Regions from separate parts of the Desulfovibrio sp. 7SRBS1 genome, predicted to be linked through region 1. Evidence: predicted binding sites of a transcription regulator. Region 1 holds the regulator's gene; each other region holds the start of a gene.
What was found. The regulator sigma-54, encoded in region 1, starts transcription at its own class of promoters, with help from an activator protein. The targets are predictions, from matches to a motif close to CTGGCACGGNNNNTGCTT.
Positions count from the first base shown of each region.

Region 2: flgB (flagellar basal body rod protein FlgB) is a predicted target of sigma-54. The motif match lies at 1,922-1,939, and genes of this name have one in related genera.
Region 3: ACI0FJ_RS06510 (DVU0150 family protein) is a predicted target of sigma-54. The motif match lies at 2,110-2,127, and genes of this name have one in related genera.
Region 4: ACI0FJ_RS09555 (DUF5320 domain-containing protein) is a predicted target of sigma-54. The motif match lies at 1,474-1,491, and genes of this name have one in related genera.

Region 1 is NZ_JBJKFD010000001.1:160,938-164,917, forward strand. It holds gene ACI0FJ_RS00825 (tetratricopeptide repeat protein) at 1-601, shown strand, start outside; gene ACI0FJ_RS00830 (adenosine-specific kinase) at 861-1,343, shown strand; gene rpoN (RNA polymerase factor sigma-54) at 1,680-3,131, shown strand; gene hpf (ribosome hibernation-promoting factor, HPF/YfiA family) at 3,161-3,706, shown strand; gene ACI0FJ_RS00845 (PTS sugar transporter subunit IIA) at 3,714-3,980, shown strand, end outside.
Region 2 is NZ_JBJKFD010000001.1:2,903,829-2,907,808, forward strand. It holds partial or broken gene fliF (flagellar basal-body MS-ring/collar protein FliF) at 1-542, opposite strand, end outside; gene fliE (flagellar hook-basal body complex protein FliE) at 604-942, opposite strand; gene flgC (flagellar basal body rod protein FlgC) at 954-1,394, opposite strand; gene flgB (flagellar basal body rod protein FlgB) at 1,394-1,804, opposite strand; gene ACI0FJ_RS13155 (tetratricopeptide repeat protein) at 2,308-2,874, shown strand; gene ACI0FJ_RS13160 (IMP cyclohydrolase) at 3,200-3,799, shown strand; gene hflX (GTPase HflX) at 3,931-3,980, shown strand, end outside.
Region 3 is NZ_JBJKFD010000001.1:1,373,010-1,376,989, reverse strand. It holds gene ACI0FJ_RS06515 (sigma 54-interacting transcriptional regulator) at 1-1,978, opposite strand, end outside; gene ACI0FJ_RS06510 (DVU0150 family protein) at 2,138-2,494, shown strand; gene ACI0FJ_RS06505 (sulfite exporter TauE/SafE family protein) at 2,508-3,563, shown strand; gene ACI0FJ_RS06500 (hypothetical protein) at 3,564-3,893, shown strand.
Region 4 is NZ_JBJKFD010000001.1:2,076,871-2,080,850, forward strand. It holds gene ACI0FJ_RS09550 (AsmA family protein) at 1-1,259, opposite strand, end outside; gene ACI0FJ_RS09555 (DUF5320 domain-containing protein) at 1,528-1,806, shown strand; gene ACI0FJ_RS09560 (P-loop NTPase) at 2,027-2,908, shown strand; gene ACI0FJ_RS09565 (ATP-binding protein) at 2,905-3,762, shown strand; gene ACI0FJ_RS09570 (NifB/NifX family molybdenum-iron cluster-binding protein) at 3,796-3,980, shown strand, end outside.

The DNA.
Region 1 (3,980 bases):
CATCACCATCCAGGACGACGCCCAGAAGTATTACGACATGGGCTGCAGTTTCCTGTTTCGCCGCAAGTACGGCAAGGCCATTATCGCCTTTAAAAAGGCGGTCAAGCTCAACGATCTTTTTGCCGAGGCGTACAAGGGACTGGCCGATGCCTACAAGGGCAAGGGCGATATGGAAAATTGCCGCTCCTTTCTCAAGAAGGCGGCTGAAATTCACGCCCAATTCGATCGTCTGGAAGAAACCAAGGCTCTGTTCATCGAAATTCTCAAGTTCGAAAGCGAAGCTCCGAACCCGTTCAACACCCTGGGGGTGCGGTTGCGCCGCGAGGGCGATTACGTGGGAGCCCTGCACGCCTACGAGCAGGCCATAAAAATTACGCCGGAAGACGAAAATATCTATTTCAACAAGTCCAAGGCCCATTATTTCATGGGCGATCTGGAAAGGGCAAATGATGCCTTGGTCGAAGCATTGAAACGCAAACCCGACTTTACGGAAGCTGCGAAATTATACAAAAAAATCAACAAAAAAGAGTGGGCTCAGGGGGGCGAGACCCCGGAGCCGGAGGAAAACGGCCGTCCCCGCGCCATGGTGGACGACACCTGATTGCTCTTTGGGGCAATGCTGAGGCCAGCCCATGAAGCTGAGAAAAAAACCGCAGGGAGCATCTCCTGCGGTTTTTTTCTGATGAAGACCGCAAGTGGGGAAGGCCGAACTCTCTGCTGCATCATGTTCTTGCCTGGAGCATTCAACTTGCGGGGGCAGGCTGCACTGGACTTTTTCCGCCCAGCTTGTACAACATGGCTTTGCATATCCCGCAGGCCATTTAGGTTGCCTGCCTAATTATAGGTAGTGAGGAATCGCCATGGAAATGACCGTCGTTCAGATTGAAAATCCCGAGTCCCTGAATTTGGTTCTGGGAATGTCTCATTTTATCAAAACGGTGGAAGACCTGCACGAGGCTGTCGTGGGCACGGTCCCGGGGGCGAAATTCGGTATCGCCTTTTGCGAGGCCTCGGACAAATGCCTGGTGCGGTGGTCGGGCACGGACGATGAGCTGGTGGAACTGGCCAGGAAGAATGCGTACACCCTGTCGTGCGGGCACAGCTTCATCATCTTTATGCGCGACATGTTCCCCATCAATATAAAGAACACCCTGATGAACGTTCCTGAAGTCGTCCGCCTGTTCTGCTGCACAGCCAACCCTGTACAGGTCATTGTGGCGGAAACCGATCAGGGGCGGGGGATTATGGGAGTAATTGACGGTTTTACTTCTGCCGGGATCGAAACCGAGGATGACATTGCCGCTCGCAAAGGATTTTTGCGGGCCATCGGATACAAGGCCTGAGCCTTTTTCTTAGAGCTGAAAGCGGGTAAAAAACAGCCCGTCATCGTGAGGTGGCGGGCTTTTTTTAGAATTGGAAAATGGGAAAGGGCGCATGAAGATTTCGTAGCGAAAAGGGGGAGACGACCTGGCAACCGCAGGGATGCTGCATTTTTTTCTTTTATGGGAACATTTTGGCCTTTTTGTTGCATACTGGGGCAGAGTATGGCATATTGGATTCACGAGTAACAGGTAGGGAAAAACCTGTAAGATCAGTCTTGTCGGGGCTTGTCGGAGTGCTTATTTTTTACTCTGGCCAGTTCCTGTACAGCTTTTTATCTGGAGATAACGTACTTCATAATGGGTCTCGAACTCAGGCAACAATTAAAGCTCACGCAACAGCTGGTGATGACGCCGCAGTTGCAGCAGGCTATCAAACTTCTTCAGCTTTCCCGCCTCGAATTGATGGAGACGGTGCAGCAGGAACTTCTGGAAAATCCTTTTCTGGAAGAAGGGCCTGTTGTCGCCGAAGTTTCCGGATCGGACGATGCGGGCGACGTGCAAACGTCGAAGGCGGAAGACGTTTCACCGGCTACGGCGGCTGATGAGTCTGTAACCGCTTTGCGTGATGCGGATTGGGAAGACTATCTTGGCGAGTTTTCAAGCACGGCCAAGCAGTCCATGTCCCGCAATGCCGAAGTGCCCGAAGAGGGCATGAGTTTCGAGGCTCGTCTTTCTTCCAAGCCATCTTTGGAAGGACACATCGCCTGGCAGATGCGTCTTTCCGACCTTACGGAACATGAAGTTCTCATCGGCGAACATATTATCGGCAACCTCGACAGGCTGGGCTATCTGCAGGCCGACGTGGAGGAAATCGCCAGCGAGACCGACTCGGACGTTGAAGATGTAGAGCGCGTTCTTCACCGCGTTCAGCGTCTCGATCCGGTAGGTATTGCCGCACGTACGCCCCGTGAGTGTCTTTTGATTCAGCTGGAAGTTGAAGAATACCAAGACCCTGTGCTTCTTTCCCTGGTCGGCGACCACCTGGAAGATCTGGAAAAGCGTCGCTACAAGCCGTTGTTGCGCAAGTTCAAGATGACCATGGAAGAGTTGCATGATTATCTTGAGACGATCCAGACCCTTGATCCCATGCCCGGAGCGAGTTTTGGATCTGAAGATCCTATTTACGTCAGCCCGGACGCCTATGTGTACAAGTACGAGGATGATTTTGTCATCGTGCTCAATGACGACGGGTTGCCCAAGCTGCAGATCAACGACTCCTACTCCGACAGCCTGAAGAGCGGCGGAGCCGGTGCGGACAAGGACTTTTTCCAAGAAAAGATGCGGTCTGCCGTCTGGCTTATGAAGAGCCTGTACCAGCGGCAACGTACCCTTTACAAAGTAATAGAAAGTCTGCTCAAATTTCAGAGGGATTTTTTCGAGGAAGGCGTAACGCGGCTCAAGCCGCTCATCCTCAAGGATGTGGCTGACGACATCTCCATGCACGAGTCGACGGTCAGCCGCATTACCACAAGCAAGTACGTGGCCACGCCGCACGGTACTTTTGAATTGAAGTTCTTTTTCAACAGCGCTTTGGATCTCGACGACGGCAGTCAGGTAGGTTCGGAAAGCGTGAAGGCGCTCATTAAAAAAATAGTGGACGACGAGAACCCCAAAAAGCCATTCTCTGACGAGAAGATCGCAGAAATGCTCAAGGAGAAACTACAGGTCAACATTGCCCGTCGGACTGTTGCCAAATACCGCACGGCGCTCGGCATTGCATCGTCGAGCAAGCGGAAGCAATATTTCTGAGTTGCGTAACCGAAATTAGGAGGTAGCCTATGAACATGGCGTTTAATTTCAAGAACTTCGAGCCCTCTGACCACTTGAAGAACTACGCCTCCAACCGGTTTGGCAAGCTGGCCAAGTACTTCAACAATCTGGAAAACGTAGACGTTCAGGTCAATTTGTCTGTGGAGAAGTTCAGGCAAATGGCGGAAGTCATTGTCGTTGCAGATAATCTGCATCTTTCCGCTTACGAGGAAAGCGAAGACATGTACGCCACCACCGACATGGTCCTGGACAAGGTCGTCGCCCAGGTGAAGAAGAGCAAGGCTAAGAAGCAAAGTCGCCGTGATGCCATGTCCGATAAGGTCGGGCGGATGGAGGCTGTGCTTACTGGCGGTTCGGACGATGGGAGCCGGAGGCCGGCCATCGTTCATTCGGACAAGTTTGAAGTAAAGCCCATGGACCTCGATGAGGCGGCCATGAAGCTTCATTCGCTCAATTACGAATTCCTTGTGTTTCGCAATGCCGCCAACGAGCGGGTAAACGTTTTGTACAAGCGGAACGACGGGGATTTTGGTCTTATCGACCCCGGGATGTAACACGATCATGAAACTTGGTGAGTATCTGGAACCAGAGTATGTGCTGGCCGACATGAAGGCTGAAAACAAGCAGGAGGCTTTGCGCGAACTGCTTGAACCTTTGCAAAACGTTCCCGGAGTGGACGTGCAGCATGCGCTGGACATACTTCTGGAAAGGGAAAGAATCGGCACGACGGGAATTGGAGATGGTATAGCCATTCCCCATGGCAAGCTTGAAGAACTGGAACGGATTCTGCTGATCTTTGGCCGCAGCGCCAAGGGGGTGGATTTCCAG
Region 2 (3,980 bases), 2.7 Mb from region 1:
TCGCGCATCTGCAGGATGACGGACGCCGTGGGCGGAATGTCTTCTTCAATAAACAGACTCTTGGCCGGGATGGAAAGGTGCACCCTGGCGCGTTCCACCTGCGGAAACTCCATGATGGTGCGGGCCAGTTCGCCCTGCAGTGCCCGCTGGTAGTTGATACGCTGTACAAAGTCGGTCTGGCCGATTTTGACATCGTCGAAAATTTCAAAGCCGAGTCCCTGGCCGTGCACCGCGCCTTCACCGGCAAGGCGAAGCCGCAGGTCGTAGACCTGGTCGGCAGGAACCATGATGGTGGTGCCGCCGTCCACCAGCTTGTGCTCCACCTTCTGGCTATCGAGAAACTGCACCACGCGGTTGGCGTCTTCCTGGTAAAGCTTGGCGTACAGGATCTTCCAATCGGGACGGTTGAGCCAGTAGACCATCATGATAAAGGCCAAGATGACAGAGGCGGCCAAACCCGCAATGAGGATGCGCTGCGATGCGGTACGGTTGCCCCAGAAACCTTCGATGAGTTCTTTCGGCTTTTCCAGAAAAGGCGGCATGGTTGTTCTCCTGCGTTCCTGCGAAATATGCTGTGCTGCGTAGGTTCAGTTGCTGCTGGCCCTACATGGGCATCTTCATGACTTCCTGATAGGCAGTCATCATCTTGTTGCGGACCGTGCTGGTGAGGTTCATGGCCAGCCCTGCTTTCTGCAGGCTTATCATAAGCTCGTGCACGTTGGTGTTCTTGCCCGCTGCAAAGGCTTCGACCATATCGGCCTTGTTCTGCTGCATGTCGTTGACCTTGGTCAGGGACTCTTTGACGGTCTTGGAAAAATCCTCGTAGCGCGGAGCGTCCATCTTGGGCATTTGGGTCTCAAGAGTCTTACGCTGCTGCGCCTGCTGCTCGATGGCCTTGCCATATGCCCTGAACGCCGTGTTGGTGACTGTTCCGATTGCCATGGTCTATCTCCTTATCCCTGCCCTATCATCAGGGCCTTGTTGTACATCTGTTTAACGGCATCAATGGATGTGGCACCCGCTTCGTACGAACGCATGGCCGTAATCATGTTGGCCATTTCCTCCACCACGTTGATGTCGGGGAAACGCACGTAGCCCTGGTCGTTGGCGTCGGGGTGGCCGGGATCGTAAACCATCTTGAAGGGCCGCTTGTCCGCGACAACGTCGGTAACGCGCACGCCCTTCAGCTCGCGGTTGTTGGCGTTCCACATGGCCTGGTCAAAGGGGGAAAGCACGTCCGTGGTTTCCATGCGCACGGACTTGCGAACGTACGGCCCGCCCTCGGCTGTTTTGGTCGTATTGATGTTGGCCAGGTTCATGGACACGGTGTTCATGTAGGTCCGCTCGGCAGAAAGACCGGAAGCGGCCACGTCGAGTGCTGTCATGAAGTCCATTATTTGGCTCCCTCGGCGATGACTTTATTGAGGCCCTGGAAGCCGGAACGCATGATGGTTCCCAGCGTGTTATACTGCAGAATGTTCTTCTGCATGATGGCCATTTCCTTATCCAGGTTGACCCTGTCTTCGCCATAAACAACCCGGGGCTTGAACTCTTCGAGCGCCTTGCCCTCAAAATTGTCGGAATGAAACTCTGATGGCATGTGGTTGGCGTCCGTGCGGGTCAGCTTGCCGCGGGCGTCCAGATCAAGGGCGGATTGCAGTTCGTGTTCGAACTCCATGCGGCGGGGGCGGTACCGGGGCGTGGAAATATTGGCCAGGTTGCCCATGACAATGTTTTGACGCTCAAGGCGAAGATCCATGACCTTGGCAGAGAGCTGTAAGTGCGGTTCGAAGATACTTTTCATTGTCCTTTTCCTCCGTAATCTGGCGTGGACGGCCCGTTTTCCAGGCCTTGCTGCGGGCTGTTTCCTTACCCCGGACTTTTTTTCCCGGTGGCGGGCTCCGCAATGCTGTACGAGGAAAAGCAATTGTTGTTCCAATTAGGCAACACGTTGAAATAAAAAGAAATATTCAAAAAGCACAAAAACCGGCGTCATTTTCCCCTCAGGACCGCTTCAGGAAAAAATGCCCGGTGCTTCAACGCCCAGGGCGGAAGAACATTCCCAGGAAAACCCCATATATAAGGTATGCACCCCGTGGTGCAGAACAAGGAACCATAGCACACAACCATTTGGAATATAAAGAGATACAAGAAAAACGAGTAAAACCAGGCAGATGTAAATCACTTTGGCACGCTGGCTGCATACCCGTATTTGCCCGCAAAAAGCGGGAAATGGACACAGCCGTACTGCGGCTCGTTGCGCTGACGGAGGGGCAACGAAAAGGAATCTCCTTTGAGGAGGGAGTCATGAGTCAACTGGATTATGAAATCAACAAGGAACTGGGCGAGTGCTACCTGTTTATGGGTGACCTCGAAAAGGCCGAAGATTACTACTCCAAGGCCGCCGGGTGCATGGGCACCGAACCAGACCCGTACATGGGTCTGGCTACCATCGCCGTACAGCAGGGCGACCTGAACAAGGCCTATACGCTGTACTCCAAAGCCGCCAGCATCAAAGCCGATGATAAGGCGCTGGCAGGCATGGCACTGGTGGAAATGGAAACCGGACGTGAACCGCAGGCCTTCGACCATTTCGTCGAAGCGCTCCAGAGCAACCCCGCCAATATGGTCGCTCTGTACGGTCTCATCCAGCTGGGACATACGCAATCCCGCCTGGAAGAGGTTATCGTCCACATGGAAAATTTCCTGCGGCTCGAACCGGAAAAAACCGAGATTCGATACTCTCTCGCAGGCTGCCTGATCAGCGTTGGGCAGAATGAACGCGCAGCGGACGAACTCAGGGCCCTCCTTGAGAAAGACCCGGAAAACGTGAGTGCCAGAGAGCTGTACGATCAACTTAGATCGGCCGCATAGAAAAGGGCGATATTGACTCCCCTCCCATTTATTTCCCGCCCCGGAGCATGGCGGTGTGAAAGGGCGGGAAATAATTCCGGGCACGGGAGCGTGATTCGCCAGCAACACACATACGCCCGGCGCATGATGCGCGCAGGTTGAAGACGACACGTCTATTGGTCGAAAAAACGTGTCGGGACGGTGTACGCAGCCATCCCGACAGGCGTGCCCTCTCCTTTCCGGCGTTGCCTCATCCCTGCAAACGCGGCTAAAAAGCGCGTGAAGCGGACTTGCCATTGGGCAATGTTTCCGGCACTCTCCCGCAAAAAGATAAGGGAGAATGCCCATGGATATGTTGCCTGTGAAAAGAGCCCTGCTGAGCGTGACGGACAAGACCGGACTGGTCGAGTTCGCCCGTTTTCTTTCTGCTGGCGGTGTACAGCTTGTTTCCACCGGAGGCACGCGCAAACTGCTGCTGGAAGCCGGGCTGGACGTGACGTCCGTCAGCGAAGTGACGGGGTTCCCGGAAATAATGAATGGCCGGGTCAAAACCCTGCATCCGCACGTGCACGGCGGCGTCCTTGCAGACAAGGACAACCCCGAGCACCTCAAGACCCTGAACGAACTGGGCATTGCCACGTTCGATCTGGTCTGTGTCAATTTGTATAATTTCAGCGAGGCCGTGGCCAAAGGCCTGGACCTCAAACAGGCCGTCGAACAGATCGACATCGGCGGTCCCACCCTTTTGCGCGCTTCCGCCAAAAACTTTCACAGCGTACTGGTTGTGCCCGACGTGGCCCACTACTCCCGCATCATGGACGAAATGGCCCCCAGCGGCATGTCCATCGGGCTGGAGACACGCCGCCAGATGGCCGCTGAAACCTTTGCCAAGGTTTCAGCCTACGACGACATGATCAGCCGCTACCTTTCCACACACGAGGCATAGCCATAGCAGCCAAAGTTCAAGGAAATCTTGACGGGCTCAAGCCCAGCCAGACCAAAGCCCTTACCCGTCTGTACCAACGCCGCTACCCTTCCGCGGGCGGGTACACCACGGAACAGGCCTGGGAACTGGCCATGCTTTCCGCTTCGACCAAAAGACAGATCGGCCTGCTCATCGACAGACA
Region 3 (3,980 bases), 1.2 Mb from region 1:
GGGGCGGTGTCTGTATCGTAACGACCTTGAGCCGGAAATACAGGTCTTCCCGGAACTCGCCCTGGTCTATCAGTTCCTTGAGGTCGGCGTTTGTGGCGGCAATGAGCCGCACGTTGACGTCGACTTCCTTGTCGCTGCCCAAGGGCTTGATTTTACGGATGGATATGGCCCGCAGCAAGGCCTGCTGGACCTTGGGCGAGGCGGATTGAATCTCGTCCAGAAAGAGCGTGCCGCCGTGGGCTTCGGCAAAAGCGCCCTTGCGGTCTGTGCGGGCTTCGGTAAAGGCTCCCTTGATGTGGCCGAACAAGGCGTCCAGCAGCAGATTTTCGTCCAGTGCGCCGCAATTTATGGAAATGAACGGCCTGCTGGCGCGCTTGGAATGGTTGTGGATGGCATCGGCGGTGAGCTGCTTGCCCGTGCCGGTTTCGCCCATGACGAGCACGTCCACATCCACCTGCGCGGCCTTGAGAATATCGGATTTGAGGCTGCTGATTTTCGGACCCACCCCCATGATTTCCGGGATCAGACTCATGGAAAGGTCGTCGGCCAGGGCCAGCATTTCCTCTTCCAGCGGTGCTTTTTCCTGAAGGTTCACATTGAGGATGGTTTCGTCCTTCAGGCGGATTTCCTCCAGCTGCTTTTTGACCGTGGTAATCATGGCATTGATGGCGTTTTTCAGCAGGCTCATCTCAAAGCCCCGGTCTGGCTGGTCAATGGGTTCAAGCCGGCCTGTGGAACGGATGGTCGTTACGGCTTTGGATAATTTGAGCAGCGGTCCCGTGATGACGCGGCTTACGCCGAAGATCAGCAGGGACAACAAAATGGTGGCTACCAGGGTGATGATGAACATGACGTCCAGAAAGCGATACCCGGCCGAAACGTTGAGCTGGCTTCGGTCCACAAAGCAGAGGCCGCCCAGTACAATGGGCTTGTCGTTCTTACCCGGTGTGAAGGTGACCGGAGCATAGGCAAAATAGTAATCCTTGGCTTTGCGAGACACCTGCGGCTCGTCTCTCACTTTTTCCAGACCGCTCTGGCGGGACTTGATTTCATCAATCATGTTCCAGAACGGCTTGTAGATGCTGTTGGGCCGAAACGCGCTCGGCAACCCCGGCTTGCCCAATGTGCCGTCATACCCGGAACGTGCCTGATAGGTGGTCAGTTCCTTGCCCTTTTGGTTTACTTCTTCGCTTTGAAAGAGAATCCACCCTTCCGTGTCCACCATATAATAGTACCGGACTTCATTGCTGCGGGGATGGGCCCAAACCGGCGACTGGGGTGAATTGTGCAACGAGAGCAGGTCGCGGATATGGACCACGCTTATGGCAAGAATGAGGTACCCCGGATGTTTGGAGCCGGGCATGGTGTACGGGGTTATGAAGCGGATTACCTGTGAAGAAATGCGGTTGTTGATATTGTTTTCTGTCGGGAAGGGGTACTCCACCTGCAAAATGGAAGAGGGCAGCACTTCGCCGGGCTTCATGGCGGGCAGCCCCTGGATGAACAGCAGGGGGTTGGGGTGGATTGCTCCCATGTCTTTCGGGCCCACCTGTTGTATAATGCCGTCTTTGGCCACCAAAAAAATATGGTTCCCGCTGTCGGGCGAAATATAGGCGAATTCGCAATATTCGTTGCCCCCGCTCTGCCGTGTGCGCAGCAGAAAGGCGCGCATGTCTTCCGCCGTCAGCGGTTCCCCGGGAGAGAGCGCGGCCATGAACAGGAGGTCCTGTTTGCAGCGTTCAAGGTAGTTTTCCACCTCGTTCGTCAGGGCCAGGTTGCGCAAAATGACCGTGCGCTCCAAAGCGATATCGATGAAGTTGTGTGAGAGCTTGTAGTTTATGATTCCGGTGGTCATGAGGATGACCACGACACAAGGAATGAGAGTGATCATCAGCTTGGTTGTCATGCTGTAATTTCGGAACGTTGTAAGCGGACCGAACGGGAAGCGTGCAGCACGGGTCTTAGGTGCAGAAACCATGAACAACCCTCCAGCAAAGAAGCACAACTAGCGAATGTTGCTAGATATTGCGCGTTACCAGGTGATGTCTGTGTATGAATTGCCTGGATCCTTATTAAGCATTTACGGGGCATTGAGTCAATCGGTGAGAAGTGGCACACGGCTTGCTTTTCTTCTTTTGTGCAATTTTTTCTCGCAAGTTTTGCGAGACAGGTGAGGTGCGCAAAAAAGTCGGAGGAGACCGTGAGGAACTATATATTCTTATCCGTTTTAACAGCTTTTGTATGGATCTGTGTTCCTGCCTGTCTTCATGCGGCTCCAGTGGACGGTTCAACGTTGGTATTCGTTGCCGACACACGGAGAATAGAGTGGGCATTGCTTCGGTATCTGGCCCATCTGTACAATACGAACATCCATCTTTTCGGCTTGTGGGTAATTGTCCTGGCCTCGGTTTGGGGAAGTGTGCTGGGATGCTTGTCGGACCGGCTGCTGCAGTGGATGGGACTGGACCTGCAAAACAGTGTGACCGTGGAGTAACGGGGCCTGTCCCATGCAAACTCTTTTCAGCGGTGACTGGCTCCTGTGGTACATGCCCATAACCGGTGTCGAGGTCTTTTGGCCCGGACTGGTGGTACTGGGGTTTGCCGTAGGTATCATCGGTGGGTTTCTCGGAATAGGGGGGGCGTGGATGATTACCCCCGGTCTGAATATTCTCGGGTTCCCCATGCCTTTTGCCATTGGCACGGATATGGCCCATATTGCGGGCAAGTCCATCATCTCTTCGGTTCGCCATGCCCGTTTCGGCAATGTGGACGCCAAGCTGGCCACGTTTTTGCTGATCGGTTCCCTGCCCGGCATAGAGCTTGGGGCCCAGACCGTAATGACGCTGGAACGCGCCGGGATCGTGGAAAGTGTTCTGCATGCCTTGTATATCGGTATTCTTGCTTTGATCACCCTGGTTGTTTTCTGGGACCGGCAACGGTTTTTTTCCCTGCGCAATGGAATTTCTTTAAGAGGCCTTGTCTACAAGGTGCATCTGGTGCCAATGGCCCGCTTTCATCGTGCGGAAATGTTCTGCAGCGTATGGGTGCCTGTTTGTGCAGGGCTGGCCACAGGGTATCTTTCCGGACTGCTCGGCATCGGCGGCGGTATCCTCAGGCTTCCCGTGCTGCTGTATCTTTTCGGGTGCGCCACACATGTGGCGGTGGGAACGGATCTTTTTTGCGTGCTGGTTACCAGTCTGTACGCAACCTTCAGCTATACGGCCAAAGGGCGCATCGAACTTGCCGGAGTCTTCTTTCTGCTTTCCGGTGCGGCCGTGGGTGCACAGATAGGTGCCGTGGCGACCAAATATGTACGTGGCTACGGCATTCGCAGGGTTTTCGGCCTGAGCGTGCTGAGCCTGCTGTGTTCGGTGCTGCTGGCCCATTTTGGCATGTCCCTTACAGCCGTCAGCCTGGTTTTCCTTTCCACGGGCGGACTCGCCGTATATATCGTCTGCGCCCTCGTACGCGGTGCGCGGAAGGAAGCATATGTGCAGGAAGGTTTCCCTGCCGGTGGGCCCGATGCGCAGGGGCAACCAAAAGCAACTGACGAGGAGGTTTGAATGCGTACCTTTATTTGTGCCGTGTTCGTCTTTTGCTTGCTTGCTGGGTATGTTGCTGCCGCCGACATCATTCAGGGCCGCTGCATTTCCATGGAAAATGACGCGTATAAGATGACTGTGGAAATTTACGATACGCGTTTTACCCGCCAACATCCTTACGGGGTGCCCACGGGACGCATTTTGGAGATGTCCATAAAAGGTGCGAGCATGGATTCTGCCGTGCGCGCAGGCAGCCTGGTGCGAGTGGCTTATGAAATAGATGGGACAAGGATAAAGGCTTTGAAGATAATGAGCCTTCCCGACATTCCTGCGGACAATGGTGAGAAGTAGGTCCGTTTTACATAGCGGCCCATTATATAATTTTTATGTGTTGTATCTGCCCTCCCTCCGGTGGTGCGCCGGGTGTCTCCTCGTGGT
Region 4 (3,980 bases), 1.9 Mb from region 1:
AACGGATTGCGCGGGCTCTGTGCACCCATGGCATCGGGCGCGCTCCATTTGTTCAGATCCAGGCTGTCCAGATGCAGATCCAGCGCGGTCCACGGGTCGGCCACCCATTGGGTGAACAGCGAGGCTGAAAAATCCGATCCGGCAACCGTTCCCGTGGCTTTGGAAACAGCAAGCTCCGTCCCGTTGAGGCTGAAACGGCCGAGAAGCTCCACCTCCTTATCCAGGGCTCTGGGTGGACGCATCCCCAGACGGCGCAGCAACCGGGCCGGCTTCTCCGCCTTGAGCTGAAATTCTCCGTCCACTTCCGGCACCAGGGGGAGAGAGCTGTTGCCGTTGTTTCCGGTCAGGTCTCCCAAGGCAAGCCGCCCGGCCCCGTTCAGCCCGACATGCAGTCCTTCGCTTTCCACCTTGGCCTCGCGCAGGACAAGATTGCCGCTCTGGCTGTCCCAGGCACCCGCAGCGGAAAATTCACTATCAACACTTTCTCCGGAGGCCGTGTCCAGCATGCCGGTGCTGTGCACCTGCATGTCGTCAATACGGAAATCCCGCAGCAGCCGGTCACACTTTCCCCTGCCGTCCAGGGACATCCAGCCCCTGACGGAACGCAACGGAGCGTTCTCGCCCAAGGAAACCAGATACCCGCCGTGCAGGGAAAAGATGTCGCCGCCTTCACGTTCGGTTACGGCCAGGGTTGCATTGGAAATATCCACGAACCATCCCCGGACCGCGTCGCTGTAGTGCACCCCCAGGTTATCCGCGCGCACCCCGGAAGGGGTAAAGGAAAAGGTCCAGTCCCCCACGGACGCATTGCCTGCCCCGGCAGCACCAGCCTCGGGGAGTTCGTCCGGATCGGGGGCTCCCTGTGCTTCACGGCGCAGGTTCACCTTCACATCGTCCAGCTCAATGGCCTTGAACTCCACCCGATGCGAAAACAGCGGAAACAGACGGACTTCTACCCGAGCCCTGCCCACGGACAGCAACGGAGCGGGCCCCACCCCCGAGCCCAGCACATGCGGGTTTTCTCCTTCCAGCCCGGAAAGAGTGGCGTCGTTGCACTCGAACCCGAAGGTCGGCACCAGGGAAAGCCGGACATCGCCGTCAAAAACGGCGGTACGGCCCGAAACATTGTAAATGTACTGGGACAGGGCATTCTTGAGCAGAGAAGTATTTACCAGTGCCGGGCCGAATACGACCAGCACGGTTGCCAACAGGAGTCCGCCCAGGACGGAAATAAGGGGGAAAGCGTAACGTTTTTTCATGCAGTTGCCGGAAACGGGATCATCAGTTTCCGTCCTTTTACTTGTATACGCAACTCCACGCCTTGTCATTGAAAACCGGGATCAAAACAAAGAGGGCGAATAATGCGCCCTTTCTTGCTCAAAACTGGCGCAAAAATATCCATTGCTAAAATAATTTTTGTCCCATCTATTCAAAACATGCTGAATTAAAAGAACTTTTCAAAAAAGAATTATTCTGGAATGATCTTTGCTTCAGATGAGACATCAAACTCAATCAAGGAGGAACACTATGCCAGGAATGAACGGAACAGGTCCTACAGGACAAGGTCCCATGAGCGGACGCGGAATGGGTCGTTGCGGCACAGGCATGGGCCGTTGCGGCATGGGCCGTGGGCTCGGCGGTCGCGGCCGTGGCATGGGCGGCGGAATGGGAAGCGGCATGGGCCGTGGAATGGGAATGAACCAGCAGGCCTCCCAGCCCGAAACCGAGGCTGAACTCCAGGACCGGCTGCAAAGGCTGGAACAGGAAGCCCAAGACATCCGCGAACGGCTCACCCCGCAAGAATAGTGGAAGGACCGCGACCGGAAAACCACGGTTTTCTGAGACGCACACTCGCTCTTTCCGCCCTTTATGCCGCACGCGGCATGCAACCTGACTGAATGGCCGGATCGCGCACCGGTCGCACAAGCACAGGGAACAGGCCCCATTTCGGCCGTCCCCTTCACACAAAACGCTGACCAGGGCGTCCCGCACAGCTGCGCGACGGGGCGCCTGAGTAAAAATTTTTATGAACATCGCCATCGCCAGCGGCAAGGGAGGAACCGGCAAGACCACGGTAGCCGTCAACCTCGCCCGCGCCGCCACACTTGCCGGAGATTTCGTCTGCCTTGCCGACTGTGACGTGGAAGAACCCAATGCCCACGTCTTCCTCAACCCCAGATGGGAAAAGGAAACCGAACGGCACGTTCCGGTTCCGGCCATCGACACCGAAGCCTGCACAGGGGCCGCGTGTCTCCAATGCATCACCCAATGCCGCTTCAAGGCATTGCTCTGGATGGCCGACGAAGTCATGGTTTTTCCTGAGCTTTGCCACGGATGCGGCCTGTGCGAACTGGTCTGTCCGGTCAATGCCATCTCCGAAACCACCCGGCTTATCGGCGTTACCAAGGAAGGCCGCGCGCATGGGCTTCAGGTTCATTCCGGCCTCCTGCGCATTGGCGAGGCCATGGCCCCGCCACTCATCAAGGAAGTAAAGAAACTTCCCCTGGAAATGCCGGAACATGCCTCCCGCATTCTGGACTGTCCTCCCGGCACTGCCTGCTCTGCCGTCAACTCCCTGGATGGCGCGGACTTCGCCGTGCTGGTGGCCGAGTCCACCCCCTTCGGCCTGCACGACCTCGACCTGGCCGTGCAGCTGGTACGCCATATGGAGCTGCCCTTCGGCGTGGTGCTCAACCGCGACGGCATGGGCGACGACCGGGTTCGCGAGTACTGCGCAAAAGAACACATCCCCCTGCTGGCCGCCCTGCCCCACAGCATGGAGGCTGCCTCGGTCTACTCGCGCGGTGAACTCCTCGTGGACGCCCTGCCCGAGTTCCGGGAGCATTTCACCACCCTCTGGAAAGTCATCCGTCTGGCCGCCAAAGAGGCAAAAGGAGCCGCCTCATGAAAACCATCGTCATCATCAGCGGCAAGGGCGGCACGGGTAAAACCAGTGTAACCGCCGCACTCAGCGGACTCGGCCCCAAAAAGGTCATTGCCGACTGCGACGTGGACGCCGCAGACCTGCACCTGGTGCTGAAGCCGCAAACCACCACGGCCCACGATTTCTACCAGGGCGAAACCGCATCCATCGATCCCACCGTCTGCACCCAATGCGGCCAGTGTAGAGAACATTGCCGCTTCGGGGCCATCAGCGACGACTTTGCCGTGCGCGAAGAACATTGCGAAGGCTGCGGCGTGTGCGCCTTTGTCTGCCCTGTACAGGCCGCGACCATGGCCCCCGCCCACTGCGGCTGGTGGTACACCTCGGAAACACGCTTCGGCCCCATGGTGCACGCCGCCCTGAAAATAGGCGCGGAAAACTCGGGCAAGCTCGTCACCACCGTACGCACGGAAGGAGACGCCATCGCCGAGCAGATCGGAGCCGAACTCGTGCTCGTGGACGGTTCGCCCGGCGTGGGCTGTCCGGTTATCGCCTCGCTCACCGGCGCGGACCTCGCCCTCATCGTCACCGAGCCCACCACCGCGGCAAAGCACGATTTTGAACGAGTGCTCGAACTGACGCACCATTTTAAAATTCCGGCCGCCACGGTCATCAACAAAACCGGCATCAACCCGGACGTTGAAAAGGAACTTGAAAATCTTTGCGCCAAGCAGGACATTGTTCTGGCCGGACGCCTGCCCTACGATACCGCAGTGGCCGACGCCCAGATTCACGGACGCACCATTTGCGAACACGATCCCGACGGCCTGGGCAAAAACATCCAGGCCATCTGGAACACATTGGAAAAACAACTGTAAACCAAGCCAAACAAACCATCAGGAGGACATACAATGAAAATTGCAATTCCCGTTGCCGACGGCATGCTCTGCGCGCACTTCGGCCACTGTCAGGTATTCGCCATTCTGCACATCAACGACGAGACCAAGGCTATCGAAAAGGTCGAAGCCCTTACCCCGCCGCCCCACGAACCCGGCGTAATCCCCAAGTGGCTCAATGAAGTGGGCGCCGACATGAT